3 regions of the Pseudovibrio sp. Ad46 genome follow, and region 2 is predicted to be linked to each of the others. Evidence: predicted binding sites of a transcription regulator. Region 2 holds the regulator's gene; each other region holds the start of a gene.
What was found. Region 2 encodes LexA, which represses DNA repair genes until DNA is damaged. Its sites were predicted from a motif close to TGTTCNNNNTGTGTTCNG; they were not measured.

Region 1 (4,273 bases), on a different contig from region 2:
CGGGTTCGGGTTGGCAAGGCCCATCACCAGAGGGCGTTTTGCCATCTTGGCGACCATCTCTGGCTTCAGCACTCCAGCTGCTGACAAGCCGATGAAGACATCAGCGCCTTCGATGATATCATCCAGCGTGCGCTTGTCGGTTTTCTGCGCGAATACGGATTTCCATTCATCCATAAGGGCTTCGCGGCCCTCATAAACAACGCCCTCAATGTCAGAAACCCAGATGTTCTCGCGCTTTACACCGGAGGACACCAACAGGTTAAGACAGGCCAGCGCTGCAGCGCCCGCACCGGAAGCAACGACTTTAATCTCATCCAGCTTTTTACCGGAGAGCTCCATGCCATTGCGCACCGCAGCTGACACGATGATCGCGGTACCGTGCTGATCATCATGGAAAACCGGGATATTCATTCTTTCGCGTAGGCGTTTCTCGATCTGGAAACACTCTGGCGCTTTGATGTCTTCCAGGTTGATGCCGCCGAAGGTTGGCTCCAGAACGCCAACTGCATCAACGAACTTATCAACGTTGGTCTCGTCAACTTCGATGTCAAATACATCAATGCCAGCGAACTTTTTGAAGAGGACAGCCTTACCTTCCATCACCGGCTTGGATGCCAAAGGACCAATCGCGCCTAAACCCAGAACTGCGGTACCATTGGAGATGACACCAACAAGGTTTTGACGTGCGGTATAGTCAGCCGCTTTTGACTCATCCTTATGGATTGCCAAACACGGAGCAGCCACACCCGGAGAATAGGCAAGCGCCAAATCTCGCTGGTTTCCCAATGGCTTAGTTGCCTGAATTTCCAATTTACCCGCGCGCGGATACTCATGGTAAAAGAGCGCTTGTTCATCGAGTTCGCCGGAGGTAGGGCGTTTTTTGTCCGTCATCGTCTATTCTTGCCTGACCGAGTGAATGAGCGGCTCGCCACCGGGAATCACTATGACTTCCGGTTCAGATGTCGCAGTTTTGCAAAAACTAGACCATCGCCTAGGATTTTGCAGTATCTCAATACGTCTTAAAGCGTATAAATGCGCGAATTAGAATAAGCAAAACAATTGCATTCAAAATATGCCACAAGGAATGTGTTCCAACTGGCAAAATCGAGCAAATTGGCTCGTCCAAAATCCGGAAACTCATCGAAAGTGCGAAGACTACGCCTGCGGCTAACAGAGCGTTGGATGTTTGCCTTTTTTTGCTGCGGGTCAGGCCTGCAAAAAGCAGGATTGCGAGGAGTGCCGGGAAGTAGCCAGCAGTGGATCCGAGTATCCCCTCAAACAGCCTTGGGCCAAATGCCATTGCCCCAAAGAAGAGCAGCGTTGCGCCCAGTGATATCAAGAGGTTGGCATCCATGTATCGACGCGTGGCAAGGTAGAAGTAAACCAGCATGAAGATCGCAATCGGGATGACATCAGCCAGCATTGACCAGAGGGTTGCGAAGGTGTGGAACAGGAATGAGCCAATCCCAATTATGGTCAGCAGAGCAATGAGAACCAAAGCTGCGTTATCTTGTGCGTTGGTTTGCGTTGAATGCGTTTTTTTTGCGTTACTGCGTGCGTTCAACCAGAATTGAAGGGCAATCAGCGCGGCAATGATAAAAGCAGCGTTGCTCGCTGCATTGAGTGGCTCAGACCAGAATGCATCGGAGGTGCGCTCGCAGTATTGGTTCAGGTGTCGATTCCAATCCATGAGCCCTCCAAGCTGGTACCGCGTTATCTCGCCGTATTTTGAAAGATCACTGTACCGTTCAACCAATGGACCCGGCTAGCCCTCAAAACCTTCTGGAGCTGATCTTGCCGGTTCATTCCTGACGCGTTCGCCAGCGCTTGTTGCAGGTGGTCTTTGTAGATCAGCATGGGGAGCTGGTGGCATGATGCTTTTAGCAAGCGATGCGTGAGGGTGATAAGTTTCTGCTTGAGCTGTGCCACAGTGCCGAATTCTTCTGTGCGGCTGGGAAACACACCGACCAGATTCTGCTCAGTTCCGACCCGCTCCGCGCGCTCTATGAAGGATACGGCTTCTGCCTGCCAGCCCGCTTGCAGAATAGCGCCGGGCTGAATGAGCAAAACCCAGTTGGAACGGGTGCACCGTTTGAGCCCTTCGGCCAGAGCGAAACCAGATTTTGAGGTGGTGCTGACGAAATCCGCACCGCTGGCATCCGCGACAATCTCGGTCCCATCAGATGAGCCTTCGTCGGTGATAATGACTTCTTTCAGGATGCCTTCTGCGGAAGCCGGAACCAGAGCGGACAGGGTGAGCACCAGCCGGTGCTCGCTGTTATAGGTGGGAATAAGTGCGCTAATCATTCCAACAGCTTACAGTGATTTGCCTTATCTTTGGAAAGTAAAGGCTTGCAAATCCAGATATTTTGAGCAATGTTCCACTTATGTTCTCATAAGAAGATGAAAGTGCATGCCCCATGTCAACTGCACAAAATCACAGGGCCGAAACTGTGGCCGCTGATCCTTTGGGATCTTCGCTCCCGGTCAACATGACAGGTCGGGGCCGTGCGGCACATTCCAACAAAGCTGGCCGGTTTGAGGCGGAAAGCCGGGAACTGATGGATGATGGCTGGGGAACAATTGATGAACTTCCGCCGATCAAGACAGAAGTGCAGATTGAGACTGCGCGGCATGTGATCACCAAGAACAGCTCTCCTGACCTGCCTTTTGATCGCTCGATCAATCCGTATCGGGGCTGTGAGCATGGCTGCATCTACTGCTTTGCGCGGCCAACCCATGCGTATATGGGCTTGTCGCCAGGGCTGGATTTTGAAAGCCGCTTGTTTGCCAAGCCCAATGCAGCACAGGTGCTGGAGCGGGAGCTGGGTGCATCCTCTTATCAACCCAAACCCATTGCGATTGGCACCAACACTGATCCCTATCAGCCGATTGAACGCACGCACAAAATCATGCGCGATGTTCTGGAGGTTTTGAACAAGACGGGCCATCCGGTGACCATTGTCACCAAGTCAGCGCTGGTCATGCGGGACATCGATATTCTCAGCGAAATGGCAGAGCGTAATCTGGCAAAGGTGGCAATTTCTGTGACCACACTGGACCGGAAGATCGCGCGGAGCCTTGAACCGCGCGCGTCAACGCCGCCTCGCCGTTTGCAAGCGATCAAGGCACTGTCTGATGCGGGTATTCCAACCGCTGTGCTGGCAGCTCCGATCATTCCTGGACTGACGGATCATGAACTTGAGAGCATTCTTGAGGTTTGTAAGGAGCATGGTGCGACAGAGGCCAGTTACATTTTGCTGCGCCTTCCTCGAGAGGTTTCTGAACTCTTCAAGGAATGGCTTTTGCGGGAAGCTCCGGGCAGTTACCGGCGTGTGCTGAGCCTTTTGCGTTCCATGCGTGATGGAAAGGACTATGACGCTCAGTGGACGCAGCGCTTCAAGGGTAAAGGTCCTTACGCTGACCAGCTGGCAAAGCGCTTTCAGCTGGCGTGTAAGAGCAAGGGTTTATCCTCGCGCTCAATGAAGTTGTCCTGTGACCATTTCATCAAACCAACTTGCGGCGGTGTGCAGCTTTCATTGTTGTAGACGAGGCGTGTTTTGATGCTTGAAAGCTGCCGGGCTGCATGGCAATGAGGGGCATGTCGTATTTTGCAAACTCCCTCTTTGATATCGCCTTTCCTGATGCTCCTGACCTGCGCTTTGAGCGCTCTGTTGAGCAAGACCTGCAAGGGCGGTTTGCCGGTATTGATGAAGCCGGGCGCGGGCCATGGGCTGGCCCTGTGGTGGTTGCAGCAGCCAGCCTCGATTACGACAACCTGCCAGAGGGACTGAACGATTCCAAGAAGTTGACCGAGGCCAAGCGCGAGGAGCTCTTTGAGCAAATCCTTGAGATGGCTGATGTGAGTGTGTGCGTGCAAAGTGCGCAGACCGTTGACCGGATCAACATTCGCGAAGCAACCTTGCAGGGCATGCGCACCTGCGCCCGCTCGCTCAGCGTTCCGGTGAAACAGTTCTTCATTGATGGCAAGGATGTGCCCCATCACCTGCCGCAGGAAGGCCAAGCACTGATCAAGGGTGATGGCCGCTGCCTCGCCATCTCAGCTGCTTCTATCGTTGCCAAGGTGACCCGTGACCGCCTGATGGTGAAAATGGACAAGCATTTCCCGGAGTACGGCTTTGCCAAACACAAAGGCTACGGCACCAAACAGCATCAGGAAGCACTAGCAGCACACGGCGTAACACCGCTCCACCGCTGCTCTTTCCGACCTATTCGGGAGATGATTGAGGGGTAGTTCAGTCAGCTTGAAGAC
Region 2 (4,273 bases):
GGGTCTGCTTGGTCGGCGGGCCTTCAGTCTGCGTGGTCTGGCGCTGGCTTGCCTTGTGCTTTTAAGCCTGAGGCCGGAGGAGGTTCTGGCTCCCGGGTTTCAGATGTCCTTCATTGCAGTGCTCGCCTTGCTCTCAGCCTATATGCTTGGGAAGGATTGGTTGCTCGGTAATCGAGATAGTTCGCGAAGACGGAATACCTCATGGTTTCATAGGATTAGTCGTGTAATCTTAAAGTGGATTCTAGCTTGTGCGTTGACCTCGTTGATTGCAGGTGCTGCCACGGGGCCAGTTGCGGCGATGCATTTTGAGCAGGTTGCGCCTTATGGAGTTCTGGGGAATATTCTTGCTATGCCATTGGTGACTTTTGTGGTTATGCCCCTTGGGTTATTGAGTCTGTTGGCGATCCCGTTTGGTGCGGATGCGTTCTTTCTGCAAGGGATGGAGGCTGGGTTGGCGCTGGTGCTGAAAGCTGCTTACTGGGTGAGCTCACTCAGTGAGGGGCTGACCAGTCTCGGGGTTTCCAGTGCTCCAGGGTATCTGCTCGTGATCCTAGCGATTGTCGTACTGTGTGTGATGCCGCTGCGCCTGAAATGGCTTTCACTTCCGGCATTTACGGTGAGTGTCCTGATGTTTGCCGGTGGCAAGGCGCCTGATCTGATGATTGCGGATGCGGGCAAGCACATTGCTTATTATGGGCAGGATGGTGCGTTTCGACTGACGTCCTCACGTATGTCGTTTGCTGCTGACAGCCTGTTGCGCGCTGGTGGAGTTTCGGCGGGTTCGTTCAAGCAACACAAGGTGAGGGCTTCAGATCGGTCCTGTGATGATCGCGGCTGTGTGATTGAGATATTCCCTCAGCAGCCTGCAGAGGGAGGGAGGATAAGCTCTGCGCCGATCCTGTTGGCACAGTCCAAAGTGGCTGATGTTTTGGAGGCTGACTGCCATCTTGCCACCATCGTCATCACGCAGGTTCAGGCGCCTCCGGCTTGCCGGGCTGAGCTGGTTATTGACCAGAAGGTTTTCGGAGAGCGCGGTTCAGCTTACATCTGGCTTTCTGTTGGTGCTGAGGGCGGGGAAAGAATAAAAAAAGTGCGCTGGGCATATGATGCTCAGCGCAGGCCTTGGAATCCGAAATTGCCTCAGGCAACCAATGATTTAATAGCGGCGGAAGAGCGCAATCATCTTGCCTTGCACGTGGACGCGGCCCGGGCCGAAGATGCGAGTTTCGTAGGCGGGGTTGGCCGCTTCCAGCGCGACTGAGGCGCCTTTTTTGCGCAGGCGCTTCAAGGTTGCTTCTTCTTCATCAATCAGCGCCACAACAATCTCGCCGTTATCAGCCGTGTCACCACGTTTGATCAACACGGTATCTCCATCGAAGATACCGGCATCGATCATGGAATCGCCTTTGACTTCCAGCGCATAATGCTCGCCGCGACCCATCAGATCAGCAGGCATTGCGATGGTATGGCTTTGTGTCTGGATTGCTTCGATTGGGACGCCTGCAGCAATGCGGCCCATGACCGGGATTTCCAGCGTTGGCACTTCGTCTGGTGATGTGGCGCGTGGAGGTGGCGGCGTTGCTACTTTCTTGCTCAGGGAGCCCTCAATCACCTCAGGTGCAAAGCCTTTTTCCTTGGCGGCAGGCTTCAGGCCCGGAGAAATGGAGTCTGGCAGTTTGAGGATTTCAAGTGCACGAGCTCTGTTCGGCAAGCGGCGAATGAAGCCGCGCTCTTCCAGAGCTGTGATCAGCCGGTGAATGCCGGATTTGGAACGGAGGTCCAGCGCGTCCTTCATCTCATCGAAGGAGGGCGGAACACCGGCTTCCTTCAAGCGTTGATGGATGAACATCAAAAGCTCGTGTTGCTTCTGTGTAAGCATCTTTTATCCCCGTTCGCTCCTAAGGCGCTGATTGAAAGTGAGCGGCCATTCCTGACCAATCGCGGTTTTGTAATTCCAAGAAGCTGAAAGACTTCAACTTCTGCGATTGGAAGGACAAAACACGAACGTACTCTACCTGTTCTCATTGTGTTCTGCAATGGGTTTGTTGAGGTTAAGCCCTGCTAGAACTGGGGGATTTGGTTTCTGGTGGGTGAGTGGGCAGGGGTTGCCCACTCCTGATGACTGGATTTAGCGTAGCTTGAGCAGCTCCACTTTTTCACCTGCCTTTGCAGCTGGTGCGTGTGGTGGGCGAATGATCAGGGCATCTGCTTTTGTCAGCAAGGCAAGCATGGAAGAGTCCTGTTTGCCAAACGGCGTTGCTATCAGATCTCCGTGTTCATCTGTACTCAGGCTAGCGCGCAGGTAGTCCTGGCGCATATCATTTGCAGGCAAATCAGTTGCCAATGTGGCTTTGGTAACGCCTTGATTTGTCACAGAGACCGTGCGGCCTAGCATCTTATCCAGAAGCGGGCCAAGGAAGAGGAGTGCGCATACAAGGCTGGAGACTGGATTGCCAGGAAGGCCGAGGACTTTCATGGGGCCAAGGGCTCCGGCCATGAGGGGCTTGCCCGGGCGCATGGCGATGCGCCAGAAGCCTAGCTCCATGCCTTCAGCGCCCAGTACGTCCTGAATGAGATCGTGGTCGCCCACAGAGGCACCGCCGAGTGTCACCAGTACATCGGCTTTTGCTTCAATAGCCTGTTTCACGCGTGCCGTGATTTCCTCAGGCTGGTCTGGTGCAATGCCCAGCATCATTGGCGTTCCGCCACAGTTTCTGACGAATTCTGCGATGCCGACCTGATTGGACGCTATGATTTGATTCGGACCTGGTATCTGACCTGGCTCGACGAGTTCATCACCATTTGCGAGGATCGCAACGACTGGCTTTTTGCGCACTGGCAAGGTTGCGTGGTTCATGGCGCCTGCAAGAGACAATTCACGGAAGCCGAGTGGTGCGCCCGCCTTCAGGAGGGTCTGGCCTTCTTTGAAGTCGAGGCCTGCTGGGCGGATGAACTTACCAATAGAAACGGCTTCCTCGCAAAACAGGTTATCCCCGTCACGGCGAGCGTTTTCCTGCATCAAAATTGCGTCGACGCCTGCTGGAACAGGTGCACCTGTAAAGATGCGCAGAGCTTCTCCGGCTTGCAGCGTGCCATCGAAGTTATGCCCGGCAGCAATTTCTCCAATAACTTTCAAGGCAGTCTCTGGATCGACCGTATCAGCAGCTTTGACGGCATATCCATCCATCGCTGAGGCGGAAAATGGAGGCTGCGTTCGTGTTGCGGCAACATCTTCTGCCAGAATGCGTTTTCCAGCTTCAAGTAGTGGAAGCTGCTCGGTGTTGGTTGGCTTCACATCTTTCAGGAGGCGGTCCAGCGCTTCTTCAATACTGATCAAGCTCATTGGGAGTTATCCTCCTCAGCCAGATAGTGACCGGACTTGCCGCCCTTCTTCTCCAGCAACCGGATTTCACCGATCTCCATAGAACGGTCAACGGCTTTTGCCATGTCGTAAATTGTCAGGCAGGCAACGGAGGCGGCTGTAAGTGCTTCCATCTCGATGCCAGTCTGGCCGGATACCTTTGCGAAGACTTCGATCTCAATTCCCGGCAGTTCAGGATTGGGTGTGAAGTCCACCTGAACCTTGGAAAGCGCCAGAGGATGGCACAACGGGATCAGCTCGTGAGTTCTCTTGGCCGCCATGATGCCAGCAATGCGCGCCGTTGCGAGCACGTCGCCTTTCTTGGCGTTGCCTGAAAGGATCATGTCCAGAGTTTCAGGCTGCATTTTTACCTGACCGCCTGCACGGGCAATGCGTGAGGTAACCTCTTTCTCCGAAATGTCGACCATATGAGCCGCACCGCTGTCATCTAAGTGAGTGAGTTTTGGAGAAAGTTCTGACATTTTCTTGCCTCTGGACACAGTTTGTTCAGGTGTCTGCTTTTGCCAAGCAGTTGATTTTTAGCGTTTAAGCAAAGCTTTGGTTGCGGTTTCCACATCTTCCTGACGCATCAGGCTTTCGCCGATGAGGAAGGTGGAGATGCCGGAGTTTTCCATTCGGGAGAGGTCTTCCGGAGTGAACAGGCCGCTCTCGCCAACGATGATCCGATCTTGCGGGATCAGTGGTGCGAGCCGCTCGCTGGTTTCCAGAGATGTCTCGAAGGTTTTTAAATTGCGATTGTTGATGCCAACAAGCGGAGAGGAGAGCTTCAGTGCGCGTTCCAACTCAGCTTCGTCATGAACTTCGATAAGCGCATCCATGCCCAGTTCAAATGCGGCGTCTTCCAACTCTTTGGCCAGTTGGTCGTCAACAGCTGCCATAATGATCAAAATA
Region 3 (4,273 bases), on a different contig from region 2:
CATCCAGAATGGAACGATGCCGATCATCCGCTTCACGTAATTGCCAGTCAGTATCGCTAGCTAATTCAGATGGGTCTTCAAGTTGCTCCACTTCACTCTGGATTTGAGCTGTCTTCCAACTTTGGGCGATAACATCACTTGCTGGAAACCGGCGAAACAAGACAGCGCCAGCCCCAAATGCAAGCAATACAACATAGAAACCTTGCAAGGATTGCCAATCGGTCAGCAGCAGCGCAATCAGCAAGCATATAACGCCCACAAAAATGGAGAGGCTCTTTAGAACAAAGGAGGATTTCTCGGTGATTTCGCTTTGCTTAATCAGAGACACGCGAGCCTGAGTAACAACATGGGTGCTCTCCTCAGTTTTCAGTCTCCGTTTCAACACAGCTTTTGCTCCACCCGAACTATTTCGGTAAATCAGTAAAATTCAATTGGTAGGATATACCAGATTATGCTGCGGCCAAATAGGCTGAAGAGCGTTTGAAGCTCAGGGCCTCGGCCAGGTGAATACGCTGAACGGACTCTGACCCGTCCATATCTGCGATTGTCCGTGATAGTTTCAAAACACGATGGTAGCCACGTGCAGAAAGACCAAATTGTATGGAGGCCTGTTCAATTAATTCCTTACTGCCTTGATCCAATGCAACAATTTGCTCGATAGTCCGCGCACTGGCATGTGCATTGACAGTGATATCTAACCCAAGAGAGGCATAGCGAGCTTGCTGTATTGCACGAGCGCGCCCTACACGTTGAGCAACCACCTGCGAACTCTCAGAAGTGCGCGGGCTGATCAGGTCTCTTGCAGAAACCGCGGGAACATGAAGTTGCAAATCCATCCGGTCCACGAAAGGCCCAGACACTCGCGACTGGTAAGAACTGGCGCATTTATCGCCTCGCCTGCAAGTATGTCCCGGTTCTCCTGCATATCCGCAACGACAAGGGTTCATCGCAGCAACCACTTGCACTATGGATGGATAGCTCACCCGATAATTGGCGCGAACAATCGTCGCCACACCGTTCTCAATAGGCTGCCTCAAGCTGTCCAGAACGGAGCTATCGAACTCTGGCAGTTCATCCAAAAAAAGCACACCATTGTGAGCCATGGACACTTCGCCAGGTCTGGCCTTTATGCCTCCGCCAACCAGTGAAGCCATGGATGCGGAGTGATGTGGTGCCCGGAAGGGGCGTTGATTGCTCAAAGCGCCATCTTCCAACTCTCCTGAAATGGAAGCGATCATGGATACTTCCAGCAGTTCGCGAGCTGAAAGTGGTGGCAATAGAGCGGGTAACCTGCTTGCGAGCAAGGTTTTTCCTGAGCCTGGAGGGCCGACCATCATCAGGTTATGAGAGCCTGCCGCAGCAATCTCTAGTGCCCGCTTCGCTGTTTCCTGACCTCGAATATCGGCAAGATCCAGTGAACTGGCAGCTTGTGGAGAGCTACGCGGTTCTGGGGCAGAAAGAGTAATATCACCTTTCAATGCGCGGTAGAGCTGAACCAGTGATCCCGCGGCCATAATCTTCAGGTTCTCATCCGCCCATGCCGCTTCAGAGCCGCAACTTTCCGGACAGATCAAACCTTTCTCGTTTGCAACAGCAGCGATTGCAGCTGGGAGGGCTCCGTTTACGTGTGAAATGCTGCCATCCAGTGAGAGCTCACCTAGAACGAGGAAACCTTCGACAGCTTCCGCAGGCAGTGCCCCCATCGCCACCAAGAGGCCAAGTGCAATAGGAAGGTCATAATGAGATCCCTCCTTTGGCAGGTCAGCCGGAGCCAGATTAACTGTCACACGTTTGGCGGGTAGCGCCAGGCCGGAGGCAATGAGAGCTGAACGAACCCGCTCTTTGCTCTCTGCAATTGCCTTGTCGGGCAGACCAACAAGAGTGAAATAGACGGATCCGGGGCTAATCTGGACCTGCACGTCAACATTTGCAGCGTCGACACCTTGAAAGGAAACGGTAGAGATGCGAGCAAACACCTGACACTCCTGCGGCCACAATTAATCATCATTGTAGTAATTAAGCAGGAACGAATGAGAAACACACAAGCCTTGAATACTCAGAAATACGAAAGCTCCCATAAGAAGCTCTACCTGAATTCTCGGAGTTCATGATGAAAAAGAAAAGCCCTGTTGAAGAACAGGGCTTTTGCTACTTTTTAGGCTTCCAGCTTTTTCTCAAGCACATCCCAGACCATGCCGGCCACATCTGGCCCACCCAGCTTCTGGATCGCTCGAATGCCAGTTGGGGCAGTCACGTTGATTTCAGTGAGGTTTCCGTCAATCACATCGATTCCAACGAGAATGAGCCCCTGCTCTTTCAGCGTCGGCCCAAGGCGTGCGCAAATCTCTCTTTCGCGCTCGGTCAGGTCACTGTCTTTTGGAGATCCGCCACGCACCATGTTGGAGCGTAAGTCACCTTCTGCAGGCACACGGTTCACTGCACCAGCAAACTCACCATCAACCAGGAGAATGCGCTTATCACCGTGCTTCACATTCGGCAGAAACTTCTGAATGACCCAAGGCTCGCGGAACGTGACGGAGAAGAAGTCGTAAAGTGACCCATAGTTCAGGTCATCTTTGGTCACGCGGAAAACAGCAGCTCCACCATGTCCAAACAGCGGCTTCATCACGATGTCGCTATGGATGTTGCGGAACTCATCAATCTCCTCGCGATCATGAGTGATCAGCGTTGGCGGCATCAGGTCTGCAAACTGGGTCACAAACAGTTTCTCTGGTGCATTACGCACAGAGACTGGATTGTTCAGAACGAGCGTTGTCTCGGAAAGCTTTTCGAGAATGTGGGTCGCAGCGATGTAAGCCAGATCAAATGGAGGATCCTGGCGCATCAGAACGACGTCCATTTCAGACATGTCAACGCGCTGCGGTTCACCAAAACTGAAGTGATTGCCTGCTTCGTCGCGCACGGTTACCGGCTCAACGCGGCACATAACCTTTTCACCCCACAGCGCCAGACGCTCTGGTGTGTAGTGATACAGTTCATAACCACGATCCTGCGCTTCTAGCATCAGAGCAAAAGCACTGTCGCCCGCAATGTTGATGGTAGAGATATGGTCCATCTGTACGGCGACTTTAAGCGGCCGCTTGGCACCAGAAGAAGCTGCTTGGGACATGAGGCACTCCTGAAATAACGCTGGGATAGAAATCCATGTAAATAAAAATGGATGTTAGCTGCAGATATGTGGGTCAGAAAGCAATTTGTCTACATTTTTGCGATAAAATATTTGTTTCCTAAAAAATTTCAGCTTCAAAAAGATTAGGGAAGTGTTGGGCTTCTCCGTGTTTGGGAAGAATAACCGCATCAAATCGCAAGGTTTTTCCAACCACATCGTTGTGGTGTGAAACCCATTCTCGGGCGGCATTTGCAATCCTTCGTTGAGAGCGTTGCGTGATTGCATATAAGCCATCATCCACACCCCGTCTGGCTTTCACCTCCACAAACACGATCGTCTGGTCTTGTTCGGCGATCAAATCGATCTCGCCCTGCTTGGTTTTGTAGCGTCTTTCAAGAATCTGCCAGCCAGCCTGACGAAGCAACATCTCTGCTTTCAACTCCGCCTGCAGGCCTTTTCGGTAAGCTGCCTGCTTCTTCAGAAGGCTGCTTTTAGTCGCTCTCGGGCTCTTCTGCGGTTCCTGCATTTTTAAGCTCCATCGCACGGGTATAAATCGTCTTTCGATCCACCCCGGTCGCTTTGGAGACTTTTTTGGCTGCTGCGCTCACTGGCATTTCTTTCAATGCCTCATGCAACAGCGCGTCTGCATCAACCTCGGTCAGTTCCTGCTCTTCAGGTGGTGAAACAAGAATAACAATTTCTCCCTTAGGGCGATCCCCCGAATAGAAATCACTCAGTTCTGCAAGGGTACCACGCTGGAAGGTCTCAAACCGCTTGGTCAGCTCGCGGGCAACAGCTGCTTTACGCTTTCCAAGAATTTCAGTCATGTCGATAAGAGAAGCCCCAACTCTGTGAGGGCTCTCATAAAACACCAGTGTCGCTGGAATATCTCTCAGTTCTTCAAGACGTTTCTTTCTGCCATGGGTCTTATTGGGCAAAAAACCAGCAAACAAAATGGTGTCAGAAGGCAAACCAGCACCTACCAGACCGCTCAACATGGCCGAAGCTCCTGGAATTGGTACCACCTTGTGCCCGTGCTCCACCACATCACCTACAAGTCGAAAACCTGGATCAGAGATGAGCGGCGTACCTGCATCGGAGACCAGCGCAACGGCTCGTCCAGCGCCCAATGCTTCCAAAATT

Region 1: the regulator LexA is predicted to act here: its motif matches at 2,378-2,395, upstream of PsAD46_RS08215 (PA0069 family radical SAM protein).
Region 3: the regulator LexA is predicted to act here: its motif matches at 2,023-2,040, upstream of PsAD46_RS01830 (YifB family Mg chelatase-like AAA ATPase).

Annotation. Positions count from the first base shown of each region.
Region 1 covers NZ_LMCG01000040.1:269,425-273,697, reverse strand. The annotation lists gene PsAD46_RS08230 (NADP-dependent malic enzyme) at 1-891, opposite strand, end outside; gene PsAD46_RS08225 (ceramidase domain-containing protein) at 1,010-1,690, opposite strand; gene PsAD46_RS08220 (glycosyltransferase) at 1,714-2,307, opposite strand; gene PsAD46_RS08215 (PA0069 family radical SAM protein) at 2,493-3,548, shown strand; gene PsAD46_RS08210 (ribonuclease HII) at 3,602-4,255, shown strand.
Region 2 covers NZ_LMCG01000071.1:59,874-64,146, reverse strand. The annotation lists gene PsAD46_RS18800 (ComEC/Rec2 family competence protein) at 1-1,261, shown strand, start outside; gene lexA (transcriptional repressor LexA) at 1,157-1,879, opposite strand; gene glp (gephyrin-like molybdotransferase Glp) at 2,129-3,343, opposite strand; gene moaC (cyclic pyranopterin monophosphate synthase MoaC) at 3,340-3,843, opposite strand; gene trpC (indole-3-glycerol phosphate synthase TrpC) at 3,901-4,273, opposite strand, start outside.
Region 3 covers NZ_LMCG01000005.1:53,483-57,755, forward strand. The annotation lists gene PsAD46_RS01825 (PAS domain-containing hybrid sensor histidine kinase/response regulator) at 1-385, opposite strand, end outside; gene PsAD46_RS01830 (YifB family Mg chelatase-like AAA ATPase) at 450-1,976, opposite strand; gene gshB (glutathione synthase) at 2,156-3,130, opposite strand; gene PsAD46_RS01840 (YraN family protein) at 3,249-3,656, opposite strand; gene rsmI (16S rRNA (cytidine(1402)-2'-O)-methyltransferase) at 3,622-4,273, opposite strand, start outside.